Regions from separate parts of the Paenarthrobacter nicotinovorans genome, predicted to be linked through region 4. Evidence: riboswitches for the same ligand, from Rfam matches in the RefSeq annotation. Region 4 holds a riboswitch; each other region holds the start of a gene.
What was found. A riboswitch is a leader RNA that binds a small molecule or an ion and turns the genes downstream of it on or off. The one in region 4 is predicted to bind S-adenosylmethionine.

Region 1 (4,325 bases), 2.0 Mb from region 4:
CCGTACTTGCCTGAGGACAACGGCCCCATGCATGTAGTCCTCGTGGACGGCAGGCTGGCCGGATGGTGGCGGCACAGCTTCGCAGGGGGCATGTGCGGGCTCGAAGTCCGGATGGACAAGCCGACAACCAAGGAAGAGCAGATGGCCCTGGAAGCCGAAGCGGAACGCTACGGGATTTTCCTGGGCATGGAGGCCAAGCTGCTGTGATGGGCACAGGGCTAAGCTGGGGTTAAGACCTAGGAGGCCTGCACTGTGAACAATCTGATCTTCTGGATCATCGTCTGCTCGTGGCTGATTCCCATGGGAATCCGCATGTACAACCGGTCCAAGGCCCGCCGCCTGCAGAACGGGAATTTTCGTGGTCAGGATTATCCGCAACAGGGTTTCCCACCACAAAATTACCCGCCGCAGGACTACCCGCAACAGAATTACCCGGGCTACCCGCCAGGGCCGGCAGTCATCCGCCCTGCAGACGAGGCTCCGCAGGTCGCGCCGCCGTCGAACGCCTCCTACCCAAGCGGTTCCTACCCAAGCGATTCCTACCGGGCCGGACAGCCCGCTCCCGCGCCGTTTCCCACTGCCGGTTCCGAGCCCCAGGGCTACCGCGCCCGCAAGCTGGCTGAACTGGATGCGAAGTTCACCAATGGCCAGATCGCCATGGAGGACTACATGAAACAACGCGGGGAGATCATGAACGGCTAGGCACGTCCACAAACAGGCAACTCTACGAACAGGCTCCTCACGGTCAGGCGAAGAACGCCCCGCGAAGCTGCTCCGACAATTGGCCGATTTCCGTGAGGAAGCCATCGTGGCCGATCGGCGCCTGGATGGTGTGGACCGGAACATTCCCCGGCAGTGCTGCCGCCAGTTCCTTGGACTGGGCCGGGAAGTACAGCCTGTCCGTGTCCACAGCAGCAACAAAGAACTCGGCGGTGGCACGCGAAAGTGCTTCCTGCAGTGTGCCCCGTCCCCGCCTGATGTCGTGGGACATCAACGCTTCGGTGATGGCGATATAGCTGTTGGCATCGAACCGCCGCACAAGCTTTGTCCCCTGGTGGTCCAGGTAGCTTTCCACCTGGTAGCGACCACGCTCCCCCAGGACTGCTGCGGAGAGCGGCGTTTCCTGATGTTGGGCTTCCCTGCCGAAGCGGAGATCCAGTTCCAGGGCGGAACGGTACGTGATGTGCGCAATCCGGCGGGCCAGGGCAAGTCCGTGTTCCGGAGCCGGACCGCCGTAGTAGTCCCCATTGTTGAAGTGCGGGTCCTGCCGGATGGCCAGGGTTTGGGCCTGCGCAAAGGCAATCTGCTCGGCGGTGCTGTAGGCTCCCACCGAAATGACGGCGCAGCGGTTGACCCTCTCCGGGAACGTGACAGCCCATTCGAGGGCCCTGGCCCCACCCATCGAGCCGCCCAGGACCGCGTGCCAGGATTCAATCCCCAAGAGGTCCGCCAAACGGGCCTCAGCAACCGTGCTGTCGCGAAGAGTGACCAGGGGGAACCGGGAACCCCACGGCTTGCCGTCCGGCGCATCGGAGGACGGGCCGGTGCTGCCATAGCAGCCGCCCACGATATTGATGGAGACAACGAAGAACCTGTTGGTGTCGATGGTGGCGCCCGGACCCACCAACTGCTCCCACCACCCTTCCTCGTCCGTGGCTCCGCGGGCAACGTGGGTGCTGCCCGTCAGCGCATGCTGGATGAGCACGGCATTGGACGCGTCGGCGTTGAGTCGTCCCCAGGTTTCGTACGCCAACACGACGTTGGGGAGGTGACCGCCGGCTTCGAGCGCCAGCGGCCCTATGCCCGCGTACTTGACGGTTCCGTCTTCTTCTCCGGATTTGGGAAGTGCTGTAGCAGTGATGGTCATTCCTTTGACACCTAACTTCGCGCTTGCCCGTCGCCTTGCGTGCGAACAGGCCAGGTCTTCACCCGGGGCACCCCACCGCGGAAGGAGGGTTGCCGGCCAGCAAGCCGGGGCTATCTGCTGGCACTCATGACCTAATACGTAGAGTCTAGGAAAGACACCACCGTTATGGCGAAGAATGTGACACCAGTGTGACGTTCAAGGGCAGCTTCATTCACGAAAGAGCACTCCGGGGTGCCGTCCGGCGAATAATCGTCGATGTGGACGGCACCCCGGGTCCGTCAGCCGGGTGCGTCAGCTGCAGGCGTGGACTGCCCGTTCAGGCGCCCTTGGCCGCGCGGAAGCCGGCTTCGAGGTCGGCAATGATGTCATCGATGTGCTCAATGCCCACGGACAAGCGGACTAGGCCCGGGTTGACGCCGGCGGCTACCTGCTGCTCGACCGTCAGCTGGCTGTGCGTGGTCGACGCCGGGTGGATGACCAGGGAGCGGACGTCACCGATGTTGGCGACGTGGGAGTGCAGCTCCAAACCGTCCACGAAGCGCTTGCCGGCCTCTACGCCACCCTTGATGTTGAAGGCCACGATGGCTCCCGTGCCCTGGGGTCCGTACTTGCGGCCCCGCTCGTACCAGGGGCTGGACGGCAGGCCCGCATAGGCGACCGATTCGACGTCGTCATGCGCTTCCAGCCACTCGGCCACCTTGGTGGCGTTGGCGACGTGGCGCTCCACCCGCAGGCTCAAGGTTTCCAGGCCCTGGGCAATGAGGAACGCGTTGAACGGCGACACGGCCGAGCCGAGGTCGCGAAGGAGCTGGACACGGGCCTTCAGGATGTAGGAAAGGTTGGCTCCGAGCGCTCCGTCCTTGCCCAGGTCGCGGGCGTAAACCAAGCCGTTGTAACTGGGGTCCGGGGTGTTGAAGCCGGGGAACCGCTCCGGGTCCTTGCCGAAGTCGAAGTTGCCCGAGTCCACGATCACGCCTGCGATCGCCGAACCGTGTCCGCCGAGGTACTTGGTTGCGGAGTGGACCACAATGTCCGCGCCCCACTCGATGGGCCGGATGAGGAACGGCGTGGAGAGGGTGTTGTCGACGATGAGAGGCACGCCTGCCTCGTGCGCGACACCGGCGACGCCTTCGATATCCAGCACGTCCTGGCGTGGGTTCGAGACGACTTCACCAAAGAACAGCTTGGTGTTCGACTGGACGGCCGCACGCCACTGCTCGAGGTTGTCCGGGTCCTCGACGAAAGTCACGGAGATGCCGAACTTCTTCAGCGTGTGGGCCAGCAGGTTGTACGTGCCGCCGTAGAGGCTGGGGCTCGCGACGACGTGGTCGCCGGCCTCGGCGATGTTCAGGATGGCAAAGGTCTCGGCTGCCTGGCCCGAACTGAGCAGCAGTGCACCCAGACCGCCTTCGAGGCTCGCGACGCGCTGTTCCACGGCGTCCTGCGTGGGGTTGCCTATCCGGGTGTAGATCGGAGCCAGTTCGGCCAGGGCAAAGCGGTTGGCCGCGCTTTCAGCACTCGGGAAAACGAACGACGTTGTCTGGTAGATCGGCAGGGAACGCGCGCCCGTGGCGGCATCCGGCTCTTGGCCTGCGTGGATCTGGCGGGTTTCGAAAGACCATCCTTGGGACATGGAATTCTCCTGTTCGTGGCGCGTGTGGTCGGCGGAATAGCTGCGGGAAGGAAGCTGCGGCCAGTCTAGGAAGTGTCCGGGTCCTTGGACAGCTTTGTGACGCCAGCAGAATATATGGGCTCTTTTGCGACCTTCCATGACGCCCGTCGCGAGATCCCACCTTAGTTAGGGTTGGCTTAGCTGAGACACCGATCACAAAGTGCCAAGATGAAGCCATGCGCATGGATCACGTCTCTTACGCCTGTGAACGAGATGGCCTCTTGGCCACTACCGAACGAATTTCCGCGGCTCTGGGAGTGGACGCAGTCCGGGGCGGAGTGCACCCGCGCTTCGGCACCCGGAACATGATCATTCCCCTTGCGGATAACAAGTACCTGGAAGTCGTGGAGGTCCTGGACCACCCTGCTTCCGACAAAGCACCCTTCGGCCAAGCTGTCCGTGCACGCTCAGCCGCCGGCGGCGGTTGGATGGGCTGGTGCGTGGCAGTTGACGACCTCGCCCCGTTTGAGGAACGCCTCGGTCGCGCAGCAGTCCCGGGCAACCGCAAGTTCCCTGACGGCCGCGAACTGGTGTGGCAGCAGATCGGCATCCTCGGCTTGATCGCCGATCCCCAGGTGCCGTACCTGCTCAAGTGGGAGGGCGACCCCTCACTTCACCCGTCCAAGGTGTACGAGAGCGATGTGAAGATGTCCAGCCTCACGATCGCGGGCTCCGCCGAACGCGTGACCGAATGGCTGGGCGAGCCAGTGGAGAAGCCTCTCGAGGACGTCGCGGTCCAGTGGATAGCACCACGCGGCACGCCGGGCATCATGGCCGTCACTTTCG
Region 2 (4,325 bases), 1.5 Mb from region 4:
CCTTCATTCACGAACCTTTCAGGCCTGTCATGTGGCCCTGTCATTGGAGCAATAGTAGCCGGGAGGCACGCCAACAGGGCCACTGCGGGCGTAACCAAGTCCAAAGGATCTTGACTGTTACTCCGATCACAACATATCCTCATAGGCAACAAGTGTTGTCTGTGAGGCACACAACACATCCCCAAGCTCCAAACCCAAATCTCCAATCATCCGCACAGAGACTTCGACGCATCGCAGGAGTATCGTCGAAAACCCCAACCTCCGTGCATCAGCTCCAAGGACCGTTCATGGAATCTTCGGCTATTAATATCGCAATCGTGGTGGTGTACCTGCTCGCCATGCTGGCCTTCGGCTGGTGGGGCAAGTCCCGCACAAAGAACAACAGCGACTTCCTGGTGGCCGGCCGCCGCCTGGGACCCTTCCTCTACACAGGCACCATGGCCGCCGTGGTCCTCGGTGGCGCATCCACCGTGGGCGGCGTGGGCCTCGGCTACAAGTTCGGCATCTCCGGCATGTGGCTCGTGGTGGCCATCGGCTCCGGCGTGCTGCTCCTTAGCCTCCTGTTCGCCGGCACCATCCAGCGGTTGAAGATCTACACGGTCTCCCAAATGCTGAGCCTGCGATACGGCAGCAAAGCCACCCAGACATCCGGAATCGTGATGTTGGCCTACACCCTCATGCTCTGCGCCACGTCCACCGGCGCCTACGCCACCATCTTCGTGGTGCTCTTCGACTGGGAACGCTGGTTGGCAATCGCCGTCGGCGGCGCCATCGTGCTGGTCTACTCAACCATCGGCGGCATGTGGTCCATCACCTTGGCAGACCAGGTGCAGTTCCTCATCAAGACCGTAGGCATTTTCTTCCTGATGCTGCCGTTCGTCCTGAACGCAGCCGGCGGAATGGACGGCATCCGTGAGCGCCTTGACGCCAGCTTCTTCCAGATCGACGGCATCGGCGTCCAGACCATCATCACTTACTTCGTGGTCTACACCCTCGGCCTCCTGATCGGCCAGGACATCTGGCAGCGCGTTTTCACCGCCAAGACCGCCACCGTTGCACGCTGGGGCGGAGCTACCGCCGGTGTTTACTGCATCCTCTACGGCATCGCCGGCGCACTGATCGGCCTGGCTGCCCGCGTCGCCCTCCCGGACATCGATGTCGCCAACCTCGGCAAGGACGTTGTCTACGCAGAGGTGGCAACCCACATCCTGCCCGTCGGCATCGGCGGACTGGTGATGGCCGCGGCTGTGGCTGCGATGATGTCCACCGCTTCGGGCGCCCTGATCGCCGCCGCTACGGTGGCCCGCGCAGACGTTGTCCCGTTCGTGGCCAGCTGGTTCGGCAAGACGATCAACACCGACGACACGGAAAACCCCGAGCACGACGTCAAGGCTAACCGCTACTGGGTCCTGGGCCTGGGCATCGTTGCCGTCCTGATTTCCATGGCAGCTCAGGACGTCGTTGTTGCCCTGACCATCGCCTACGACATCCTGGTAGGCGGACTCCTGGTCGCCATTCTCGGCGGCTTGGTCTGGAAGCGCGGAACGGGCATCGCGGCTGCATGGTCCATGGCAGTCGGCTCAGTTCTGACACTGGCCCTGCTCATCATGTACGCGGTTGGTGTCATCCCGAGCGAAGACGGCGTCTACGCCAACGAGCCCATCTACTGGGGCCTCGGTGCTTCCCTGGTGGTTTACGTCGTGGTCTCCCTGCTGACTCCGCCCACGGACGCAGCCGTCCGCGAGGCCTGGGACAAGCGCGTAGCCGGCGCCATCTCCGAGGAACTGCCGCCGGAAGTCCACCCGGTGGGCAGCAGCAAGTAACCAGGCAATACCCGACGGCGGTGCCGCCCCCTTCACGGGGGCAGCACCGCCGTCGTTTTGTTCCCGGCAAAAGGGCCTTCATAACCGCAGGTGCGGTACTGTTGTCCCAGCTTCAAGAGATGTGGCGCCAAGCTCCGACTGGCCATGCACCAACCCCATGTTCACGGGTGGTTCGGATGAGGAAGCGGCCCGTCCCGGACCTGAGACAACCGAGCGGGCAAGAGCACTCTCCACAGGAGCAGCACCTTGCCGTATCAGAGCGATACCAGCCACGCCCACAGCACCACCGGCCAAACCGAAGCCCGGACCGTCACGGTGATCCCCGCCGTCGACCTTTACCTGGGCACGGTCACCATAGTGGCCAGGAACGAAACCCTGTTCTTCCGGCATCCCCATCCGCAGCAGATCGCCAAAGCGCTGGCCCAGGCCGTCCGGCCCTCAACGTGGTGCGAGGCGTCCCGGACCCTGACGGTTACTGTGGCCGCGACAGGAAAACGGGATGGCCAGCCGCGCCTGTTCGCCCTCGGCAGCCGGGACGAGGACTAGATTTCCTCTTCCTCCCCACGGAATTCCTCGGTCTCATCGATCGGCACCACCCGTTCATCGTCCTCGGGGGCGTCCACTTCCTCAACCCAGGGCTCGTCCACTTCCTGGTCTTCGGCGTAGTCGTAGGCCGGGTCCGACTCGATGGTGGTGCGTTCCGGGTACTTGGCGTGTGATTCGGTGGTGTCCATGGTGCAACCTCCGTCCCGTGGGCCTGTAAGAGCCCGCTAACCGAGTGCGGGGAGGCTCCCCGCCCCTGTCCTTCCATCTGAGCACCGGCCAAAGCGAGGGTCAAGCAGAGCCGGAAATTACGGTACACCGAACATTCCAGCTAAGGAATACCAGCCAAAAAACCCTGCAAATAAGCGGTAGTGTGGGGCGTGCAATGGGGCCGCAACTACCCCACCCAGCACAGGAGATAAAGTGCAGATGCACCAGGAATCCCACAGTTCGTCGAGCCCCGCTCCGGACCCCGCCATCGAACCCGCAGCCCTCCACCACACCGCAGACCCGGCAGCACCCACTGCGTCGGACATCAGGCGTTGGCGGCAGTACCTTGCCGATGAACGCGCCGAGGCTGCGGTCTACCGCGAACTCGCCCAGCGCCGCGACGGCGAGGAACGGCAGATCCTGCTGGCTCTGGCCGAAGCCGAAGGGCGGCATGAAGCGCACTGGCTCAAACTCCTGGGTGAGCACGCAGGCATGCCCAAGGCAGCTTCCGCCCGCAGCCAGTTCCTGGGGTTCCTGGCCCGCAACTTCGGTTCGGTCTTCGTCCTGGCCCTGGCGCAACGTGCAGAGGGCCGCTCCCCCTACGGAACCGAGCCGGCCGCCACCCCCGCGATGGTGGCCGATGAACAAATCCACGAGGAAGTAGTCCGGGGCCTGGCGACCCGTGGACGCAACCGGCTCTCGGGTACCTTCCGCGCAGCAGTTTTCGGCGCCAACGACGGTTTGGTGAGCAACCTGTCGCTGGTCATGGGCATGGCCGCGACGGGTGTACCGAGTTCCGTGGTCCTCATGAGCGGCGTTGCAGGGCTCCTGGCCGGCGCACTGTCCATGGGTGCCGGCGAATACGTCTCCGTCCGCTCGCAACGCGAACTGCTCAACGCCACCCTCCCCACCCAGGCCACCCTCACCGCAGCCCCGTCGCTGGACATCGACCACAACGAGCTGGTCCTGGTTTACCTGGCACGCGGCATGACCCGCGAAGCCGCCGAGCACCGGGCAGCCGAGCGCATGGGATTGTTCAGCTGCGACTGCGATCCCAGCCTCTCCCTGCAGCCCGAGAAACCGGTGGCCGATGAGCATGAATCGGTGGGTTCGGCGTGGGGCGCGGCGCTGTCCAGTTTCTGCTTCTTCGCCTCGGGAGCCATCGTTCCGATCCTGCCCTTCCTTTTCGGGATGACGGGTATGGCCGCGCTCCTGGTGGCCGGAGTCCTGGTGGGCATCGCGCTGCTGGCGACAGGCGCCGTCGTGGGTTTGCTGTCCGGTACGTCGCCGCTCAGCCGCGGCCTGCGGCAACTGGCCATCGGGCTGGGAGCAGCTGCTGCCACCTACGGTCTCGGTTTGCTGTTCGGCGCGGCGATCGTCTGAGTTTGGACTGCTCCCCCGGCAGACCGTAATGTTGGTTCGTCCTCCGCGCTGCCCCGCGTGACCAAGGGCCTGAGGAATGGAGAACCGTGGACTGGGAGCGGGAAGCTACGCACGTGCCGAAGCACCGGCGATCGGGAACAACCCAGCGCGTTCTGCTCGGCCTGCTGATGGCATTCATCGCGGCGACGGTCGCTGTGCTGGTGTCCTGGTTCCTGAATGGCGACCCCCGCATCACGGCACTGTTCCCGGGCGTCAGCGTCCCGGGCGGCCCGCAAACCGGGAAGATACAGCCCACCTCGGCCCGCATTCCGGACGCGCCACCGCCGGGACTTGAGGAAGCTGACGCCCCGCTGGCCTCGCCGACGG
Region 3 (4,325 bases), 1.1 Mb from region 4:
GTTCGATGAAGGTGTCGGACACCGCATGCTCCAGCATCTCGGCTTCGTCGTGGACCTCGTCCCAGCTGTAGCCGAGTTCCTCCACCAGGTACGTCTCAATGAGGCGGTGCCTGCGAACCATCGAAAGAGCGAGGCGCATGCCTTCGGAGGTCAAACGGATGGCGCTGTAGGGCTGATGGTCAACGAGGCCTTGGTCCTTGAGCTTTCGCACCATTTCCGACACCGAGGAATTGGCGACCCCGAGCCGCAGGGCAAGCTGTGAGGACGTGATCGGCTTGTCCTGCCACTCCGTATAGGAGTAGATGACCTTGACGTAGTCCTCGATCGAGGAGGAGGGCGTACTGGTCTTCACACCCCTAGCCTACCGTGGTGTGGCATCGTGGACTTTGTATGCACGCCAGGTCTGCGTCAGGTAGGGCAGCGGCACGGTGTCTCCCGGCGCGTGGCCAAGGTGTTCGTAGAGGTACCACTGGAGGTTGTCCATGACTTTGGCCCGCGTCGCTTCGTTGGCGCGCAGGTAGTAACTGCGCGACTTGGTCAACTCCATGATGTCCTCGGGCGAGAGCGGGTCCTCCCACCTGGTGAGGTGGCGTTCCAGTCCGTGAAACTCCGGGCCGATAACCGGCCGGAATCCCGGCTTGTGGACGTCGCCTGCATGCATGATGCGCGAGAGCCTGTGGACCCAGGGAATTGAGGTGTCCAACTGGTTCCAGATCAGCCCCAGAACCCCCGCGGGGCGCAGGATACGGGCGATCTCCGTGCTCGCGGCAAGGGGCTCGCACCAGTGCCAGGCCTGGGCAACGCTGACGACGTCGAATGCTGAGTCCGCCAGTCCGGTTGCCTCGGCCGTCCCCTCCGTCGCGTGAACATCGGGGTAGGCCTTTCGCAGTTGCGCCAACATATCGGTGGAAGGGTCGACGGCGGCCACCTCAAGTCCGCGTCCGGCCAGGAGAGAGGTGAACTTGCCCGTTCCTGCGCCGAGGTCCGCAGCAGTCGATGCCCCTTCAGGTAGGAGCCAGTCAACGGAGTCCACAGGATAGCCCGGCCGCACGCGATCGTAGTGCTCTCCGCCATCCTGGAAGCTTTGGCCAAGTTCATGGCGCCGGGAGGCATGGAGTTTGGGTCCGCGGGGACCGGCGGGACCGGGAGTGACTGGAGCGCCGTTCGCTGAGCGCAGGGACACGCAAACTCCTTCACAGGGCCGTTAGAGGTACCCTACGAATTTACCCTCTAGTCGACCGTGCAGGGAGCGGCACCGGCTGTGCCCGGGGTGTTGGGCGCCCACTCGGGGTAGCTGCGGTGGTCGTTGGCCGGTACCCAGCGGCCCTCGTCCACCACATAGTCCCAGCCCAGGCCGTTGCGCTTGAGTTCCTCGATGCCTGCCAGCAGCCTGGTGGCGTCCTCCAACCGGGAGCCGACGCCGAAGCTTGCGCGCAGGGAACCCGATGGCAGTCCCAGCCGCTTGAGCAACGGGTGCGCGCAGAAACGTCCGTCGCGGAGGCCCACTCCGTGTTCGGCCGCCAGATAAGCGGCGACCAGTCCGGCGTCGAATCCTTCTACGGAGAAGTTGACCACGCCGATGGTGTCCTCGGAATCGCTGAAGATCCGGTGGACTGTTACGCCGTCGATGGCTTCCAGGCCCTCAACCAGGTAGCTGCGGATGCCCGCTTCGTGTGCGTGCCAGGCGTCCTGGTCGAGGCCGGCGAGTACCTGCGTGGCGCGGGCGAGCGTCGCGGCGCCCAGGACGTTGGGGGAACCGCCCTCGTGCCGCGCCGGACCCGTGGCCCAGCTGACCGAGTCCAAGCGCGCTTCGCGGACAGCGCCGCCGCCTGCCAGGTGCGGGATCCCGGCGTCGAGCCAGTCCGGGCGGCCCACTACCACTCCTGCGCCGAACGGCGCATAGAGCTTGTGTCCTGAGAAGACGATGTAGTCGACGTCAGCCTCTGCGATGTTGACGCGGCGGTGCGGAGCGAGCTGGGCTGCATCCACCACGATCCTTGCGCCGTACTCGTGGGCCAGCGCGGCAAGCCGGGCGATCGGCAGGATCTCTCCGGTGACGTTCGAGGCGCCCGTGACGGCGAGCAGGCTGACGCCGCCCAGGGCCAGTTCGGCTTCGATCTTGTCCAGCGTTCCGGCCAGGGTCGGCGCCGCAACCACGCTGCGGTGCGGCACGCCCTGCCACGGCAGCAGGTTTGCGTGGTGCTCAATGTCCAAGTACAGGACCTCGCCGGCAAACCCGCCGTCAACCTGCGGGAGGCAGCCGGCCAGCAGGTTCAAGGAGTCCGTGGTGTTCCGGGTAAAGATCACCGAATCGTCTGCACGTCCGCCAACGAAGTCACGGACGATGTTCCGGGAATTCTCGTAGACGGAGGTGCTGATCTGCGAGGCGAAGCCTGCTCCGCGGTGAACGCTGGCGTAGTACGGGAGGACCTCGTTGAGGTAGGCGGAAACAATCGTCAGCGCAGGGGCTGACGCGCCGTAGTCGAGGTTGGCATAGCGGACGTGGCCACCTTGGATCAGAGGCGCCTGAAGCTCCGCGCCCGTGACGGCGGCGAGGGGACGCGCAGCTGCCGATTCGAGGGCGGCTTCGTCAACAAAGGAAGGGATGGTGTTTGCGTTGAACGTGACTGTGCTCATGGGACCTCACTCAAGAGGGACCCCCACAGGGGGATCCGCGCTTGCCGCATCCGTTCCGGACCGGCCGGGTCGTCACCCGGGGCACCCCACCGCGAATGGAGGGTTGCCGGCCAGCAAACCGGGGTTTAGCGCTGGCACTCGTGACCTGTAAAAAAGGCTAAGGCACGTCCGGGGGACGATCCAAAGCCGTGGGGTTTTGTTAAGCGCTTTGTTACGCGGATGCCAAATCCCAGTTTCCGCGAACAAAAAACGGCGGACGCGCACAAAAGCGGGCGTCCGCCGTCGAAAATTCGGCAATCCGGAGTAGTGCCGGCCTCAGGCTTGGGACTGCAGGAGGTCGTCCAGTCCGGGGTTCAGCCGCTTCAGGACTTCCGAATGCAGGATGGAGTTGGTGGCCAGGGCGTTGCCGCCGAACGGTCCGTCTTCGCCTTCCAGGGAAGTGAAGCGCCCGCCTGCCTCCGTCACGATGGGGACGAGCGCCGCCATGTCGTAGAGGTTCAGCTCCGGTTCGCAGGCGATGTCCACCGCGCCCTCGGCCACGAGGCAGTAGGACCAGAAGTCACCGTAGGCACGTGTGCGCCAGACGTCCTCCGTGAGGTCCATGAATTCGTCCAGATTGCCCCGCTCCTTCCAGCCGGACAGGCTGGAGTAGGACATGGAAGCGTCGGCCAGGCGTGAAACGTTGGACACCTTGAGGCGGGTTGCTGAAGCGAGGGACCGACCCATGTAGGCGCCCATGTCCTTGGCTGCCCACCAGCGTTTGCCCAACGCCGGAGCGCTGACCACACCAACGACGGGCTCGCCTTCATCAACGAGCGCGATCAGCGTTGCCCATACTGGAACGCCGCGGACAAAGTTCTTTGTTCCGTCGATGGGATCGATGATCCAGCGCCGCGATCCGTGGCCACTGCTGCCGAACTCTTCCCCCAGGACTGCATCACGTGGACGCGAGCGCGACAACTGACCGCGGATAGCCTCCTCCGCAGCCTTGTCGGCATCGGTGACAGGGGTAAGGTCCGGCTTGGTTTCGATCTGCAGGTCCAGGGCCTTGAAGCGATCCATGGTTTGGGCGTCGACGGAATCGGCGAGGACATGGGCCAGGCGCAGGTCGTCGTTGTAGGTGGAAGCGGGTTGGGTCATGGCACCAAACTATCCTGAAATACTGGCAGCGGTGGGGACGTTAACGCTGCACCTTCAGTTTTCCAGTGTCATCAAGTAACCGTGCCGAGCTCTTTCGCTTCTTTGGCCTCCAGGCGCGGGTCCGCGCCCAGCAGGCGACGCAGTGAAGCCAGGCGCGCCACCCCTGAAGGGCCCGCATGTCCTTCATTGACCCAGGCGTCCAGCCCGCAGTTCACTGCCGTAGCGTCGTGCTTGCATCCCCGCTCGCATGCTTCGGTGCCGGGTTCGAGGTCCGGGAAGGAATGCAGGATCCGGTCCGGATCCACGTGGGCCAAGCCGAAGGATCGGATACCGGGGGTGTCAATGATCCAGCTGCCCGAGGGGGCATCCGCGAGCTTCAGCGCCAATGCCGAGGACGAAGTGTGCCGGCCACGTCCGGTGACGGCATTCACGCCGCCGGTGGCCCGCTCGGCGCCCGTCAACGCGTTGACCATGGTGGACTTGCCCACACCGGAGTGGCCCAGCATGACGGTCACTTTGCCACCGAGGTGTGCGCGGAGCCGGGAAAC
Region 4 (4,325 bases):
CGGACATCCTCCAGCCAGCCACCGCTGAGAAGCCGTCGAACAGCGGCGGCCGAGTCCCGCTGGCCGTCAACCGCCTTGGCCGCTTGGATGGCCGGCGAAAAGGGACTGAGGTTTCCGCCGCCGTCGTACCTTGCGATCGCCTCCAGCGACAATGAAAGCGCGACGTCGGCGAGCCGGGCCAGGTGCTGCAGGCGCACCAAGGCGAGGGCTCCCGCGCCCACGGAGTAGGCATTGGCGCTCACCAGGGCCAAGGCCTCTCCGGCAGCAGGTTGCAGGGCTTGCAGGCCGGCGTCCGCGAGGGCTTTGGCGCCGGGCACCAGCATGCCGGAGGCGTCGAACGCTTCCCCCTCGCCCAGGGCTACGGCAGCGACGGCGGCCAGCTGGGTCAGGTCGGAGGAACCCACGGACCCTTCGCGCGGGATGGCGGGGTAGACGCCGCGGTTGAGCAGTTCGGCATAGAACCCGGCGGTCCCGGCACGAACCCCGGAGCCGCCCCGGCTGAACCCGACAAGCCGGGCCAGGATCACTGCGCGCGCTGCGGCACGATCCAGATACGGGCCTACGCCGCTGTTGTGATACCTGATGACCTGCACCTGGTAGGCGAGGAGGGACTTCTCCTCCACAGCAGTGTCCCGGCCTGACCCTAGAAGGGTATTCAGGCCGTAGACCCGTTGACCGGAGGCGGCCGCCTCCTCCACGATCTCCCTTCCCCGTCCGATCAAATTCAACGCTTCTTGGTTGAGTTCCACGTGAAACGTCGGATCCGCAGCCGCTTCCGCCACAGCCAACGCGGAGATGGGGCCCGTCCCGATGGTGAAAATGCCCATTAGAAATCCAGCAGGTTTTGGCGGAATCCGCCGTTGCCGTAACTCTTCCTCAACAGGCCGCGGCGGCGGAGTTCCGGGGTCAGCTTGTCCAGCACACCGTGCACGGTCACCGGATCAACGAAGCCGGAGAACAGGAAGCCGTCGCCCCCTACCGCCGCGCCGGTCTCCTCCAGATAATCCGCAATTTCTCCCACCGTGCCGATGATCGAATCCCCGGCACCACCGCTGCGTGCCTGCAGGATTTCACGCAGAGTGGACCCGGGAGGGGCAGCCTTGGCGAAGTGCTCCAAGGTGCCCTGGTTGCTGTTGGTGCTCAACTCCGGAAGCGGGGCATCGAGGTCGAACTTTTTGAAGTCGATCACGGATAGGTAGGAGATGGAGTTGAGCTGGCTGTCGATGTCACGCTGCGTCAATTCCCGGCGCTGCGCCCGTAGCTCCTCGGCCTCGGCTGTGGAACCCACCACGGTGGGCTTCAGTACGAAAAGCACCTTCACGTCGTCGGGATTCCGGCCGGCTTTCGCCGCCTCGGCCCGGATCGAATCCCGGTAGGCCTTCATGCCGTCAACGCCGCGGGCGAGCGCAATTGCCACATCCGCGTGACCGCCGGCAAACGCTTTGCCCCGCGGAGAGGCGCCCGCTTGGACAAGCACGGGTTCCTCGGGCAACGGTGCCGTGTTCAGCGGCCCACGGACCTTGAAGAAGTCCCCGTCGTGGTTGATCGGATGCACTTTGGTATGGTCCGCAAACACCCCAGCTGAAACGTCCTCAAGTACAGCGTCGGCCTCCCAGCTTCGCCAAAGCCGCCTGACGACGTCGACGAATTCCTCCGCTTTTTCGTACCGGAGGTCGTGTTCGATCTGCTGGTCCAAGCCGTAGTTCTGCGCGGCGAGATCGCTGCCCGAGGTGACCACATTCCATCCGAGCTGCCCCTCGGAGAAGTGCTGCAGGGTAGCGAGGAGCCGGGCCGCGGTGAAGGGCGGGTAGAAGGAAGCGCTGACCGTGGGAACGATCCCCAGGTGCTCCGTGGCGGAAAGCAAGTACGGGACCAACGCCAAAGGATCGTGTTTCGGCGCAAAGGAAGCATGGGCCAGCGAAACCTCGGCAGTACCGCCATAGGTGTCCGGGACGGTCAGGGAATCCTCGATGATGAACAGGTCCAGCCCGGACAGCTCGAACGCGCGCACGGCCTCCTGGTACAGGGCGGGCTTCTTCCAGTCGTAACCCAGGCTGTAGCCCGGAGTGCCCCAGCCCTGCACCCCGAAACCGTGCCCCACAAACCAACCAAAATGCAGCATGGGCTTGAGTGTAGAACTGCTCTGTCCGTTCACCGCGACCTGATTTCATACGAAGTTACAGGGGGTCGTACTGCGTCAATTATGCTCCCGGGACGTCTTAATTGGACCCGTACTCCAGTACCGCCCGGTTACGCAACATGACGACGGCCGCCGTGCGGGCCGTCGTCGTGAATGCTACGTTTTTCTTGAGTAATGAGAACCAGCGCAAAGCCCTGACTTGCTGGTCGGCAACCCTCTCTCCGGCGGGGTGCCTCAGGTGACTACTCGGCGTATCGACAACTCGAACTGCAAGCGTGACTGAGGAGCACCAGCAATGCCTGAACCCACTGAAGAAAAACTCTCTTACCGCCTGATAACAGGCCCGGATACCCGCGACTTTTGTGAGCGGATCACCAACGCCCTGGCGGATGGGTACGTACTGCACGGCAGCCCCGCCGCCACGTTCAACGGAACCGACGTGATCGTCGCGCAGGCCGTCGTCCTGCCCGCCGCTATTGCCAGCGCCGATGCCGCAGTCGCCAACGCCGTTGATGAACTGGATACCGACGACGAAGAAGCATTCGAGGGCCACGCATGAGCTACGCAGGTGACCTGACCCCGCAGGACGCGTGGGCCAAGCTTGAACAGGGCGCCATCCTGGTGGACGTCCGCACCGAGGGCGAATGGGCCCACATCGGAATCCCCGACACGAAAGCCACCGAGAACGATCCCCTGTTCATCCAGTGGAACCTCGCCGGCGGCATCCCGAACTCCCGCTTCATCGAGGACCTGCAACAACAAGCGCCCGAGGACGACGGCGTGGAGCTCGTCTTCATCTGCCGCTCCGGCCAGCGCTCCATCGCCGCCGCCATCGCCGCCACGCAGGCAGGCTTCACCGCCTACAACGTCCTTGAAGGCTTTGAGGGCGAACCCGACCGTTACGGCGAACGCACCGTCAATGGTTGGAAGAACCGTGGCCTGCCAACGAATCTGGGGACCGAGTAAGTGACTTTCAATCCTGACGCCGCCGGCTGGAGCCCCGACACCCAGGCCGTTCGCGGTGGACTTGACCGTACCAACTTCCAGGAAACGGCCGAACCCGTCTTCCTGAACTCCGGCTTCGTTTACGAATCCGCCGCCGCGGCAGAACGCGCCTTCACCGGCGAGGACGAACGCTTCGTCTACTCCCGCTACGGCAACCCGTCCGTGGCCACCTTCCAGGAGCGGCTGCGCCTCCTCGAAGGTACCGAGGCTTGCTTCGCGACGGCGTCCGGCATGTCCGCCGTGTTCACCGCACTGGGTGCCCTGCTGGCTGCCGGTGACCGCGTGGTTGCTGCCCGTTCCCTCTTCGGCTCCTGCTTCGTGATCCTCAACGAGATCCTTCCGCGCTGGGGCGTGGAGACCGTGTTTGTGGACGGACCGGACCTTGACCAGTGGCGTGAGGCTCTCTCCGAGCCGACCACCGCCGTCTTCTTCGAATCGCCGTCCAACCCGATGCAGGAAATCGTGGACATCCAGGCTGTCAGCGAACTGGCGCATGCCGCTGGGGCGACTGTCGTCGTCGACAACGTCTTTGCCACTCCCCTGCTGCAGCGCTGTGGCGAGCTGGGCGCCGACGTGATTGTGTACTCAGGCACCAAGCACATCGACGGCCAGGGACGCGTCCTCGGTGGCGCGATCCTGGGCACCAAGGAGTTCATCGATGGACCGGTGAAGCAGCTCATGCGCCACACGGGGCCATCGCTTTCGGCTTTCAACGCCTGGGTGTTGACCAAGGGCCTGGAAACCATCGGGCTCCGAGTCAACCACAGCTCGGCATCGGCCCTGAAGATCGCGGAATGGTTGGAGCAGCAACCCGCCATCAGCTGGGTCAAGTACCCCTTGCTGAAGTCGCACCCGCAGTACGAGCTCGCCGCGAAGCAGATGAAAGCCGGCGGCACAGTGCTCACGTTCGAGCTCTCGCCGTCCACTGGCCGCTCCGCGAAAGAAGCCGCGTTCGCGCTGCTTGATGGATTGCGTGTCATCGACATCTCCAACAACCTTGGTGACTCCAAGTCGCTGATCACCCACCCTGCCACCACCACCCACCGGGCCATGGGTCCGGAGGGCCGGGCGGCGATCGGGCTGTCCGATGGCGTGGTGCGCTTGTCGGTGGGGCTGGAGGACGTGGACGATCTCATCCTGGATCTGGAGAAGGCCCTCAAACAGGTCTAACCTTGCTGGC

Region 1: linked by a shared signal. The riboswitch ahead of metX (homoserine O-acetyltransferase MetX) and the one ahead of JMY29_RS17640 (DUF1737 domain-containing protein) in region 4 are both predicted to bind S-adenosylmethionine.
Region 2: linked by a shared signal. The riboswitch ahead of JMY29_RS04955 (hypothetical protein) and the one ahead of JMY29_RS17640 (DUF1737 domain-containing protein) in region 4 are both predicted to bind S-adenosylmethionine.
Region 3: linked by a shared signal. The riboswitch ahead of JMY29_RS12650 (aminotransferase class V-fold PLP-dependent enzyme) and the one ahead of JMY29_RS17640 (DUF1737 domain-containing protein) in region 4 are both predicted to bind S-adenosylmethionine.

Annotation. Positions count from the first base shown of each region.
Region 1 is NZ_CP089293.1:1,485,749-1,490,073, reverse strand. Features, by position in the region: gene JMY29_RS06925 (winged helix DNA-binding domain-containing protein) at 1-207, shown strand, start outside; gene JMY29_RS06920 (hypothetical protein) at 253-702, shown strand; gene metX (homoserine O-acetyltransferase MetX) at 746-1,867, opposite strand; SAM riboswitch class IV at 1,882-1,999, opposite strand; gene JMY29_RS06910 (bifunctional o-acetylhomoserine/o-acetylserine sulfhydrylase) at 2,184-3,500, opposite strand; gene JMY29_RS06905 (VOC family protein) at 3,716-4,325, shown strand, end outside.
Region 2 is NZ_CP089293.1:1,030,456-1,034,780, reverse strand. Features, by position in the region: gene JMY29_RS04965 (helix-turn-helix domain-containing protein) at 1-7, opposite strand, end outside; gene JMY29_RS04960 (sodium:solute symporter) at 288-1,823, shown strand; SAM riboswitch class IV at 1,934-2,053, shown strand; gene JMY29_RS04955 (hypothetical protein) at 2,070-2,369, shown strand; gene JMY29_RS04950 (hypothetical protein) at 2,366-2,557, opposite strand; gene JMY29_RS04945 (VIT1/CCC1 transporter family protein) at 2,796-3,959, shown strand; gene JMY29_RS04940 (matrixin family metalloprotease) at 4,046-4,325, shown strand, end outside.
Region 3 is NZ_CP089293.1:2,711,480-2,715,804, reverse strand. Features, by position in the region: gene JMY29_RS12660 (metal-dependent transcriptional regulator) at 1-352, opposite strand, end outside; gene JMY29_RS12655 (class I SAM-dependent methyltransferase) at 362-1,183, opposite strand; gene JMY29_RS12650 (aminotransferase class V-fold PLP-dependent enzyme) at 1,231-2,637, opposite strand; SAM riboswitch class IV at 2,670-2,783, opposite strand; gene hisN (histidinol-phosphatase) at 2,953-3,777, opposite strand; gene rsgA (ribosome small subunit-dependent GTPase A) at 3,849-4,325, opposite strand, start outside.
Region 4 is NZ_CP089293.1:3,797,177-3,801,501, forward strand. Features, by position in the region: gene JMY29_RS17630 (aromatic amino acid ammonia-lyase) at 1-827, opposite strand, end outside; gene JMY29_RS17635 (NtaA/DmoA family FMN-dependent monooxygenase) at 827-2,155, opposite strand; SAM riboswitch class IV at 2,311-2,422, shown strand; gene JMY29_RS17640 (DUF1737 domain-containing protein) at 2,436-2,699, shown strand; gene JMY29_RS17645 (rhodanese-like domain-containing protein) at 2,696-3,106, shown strand; gene JMY29_RS17650 (O-succinylhomoserine sulfhydrylase) at 3,107-4,315, shown strand.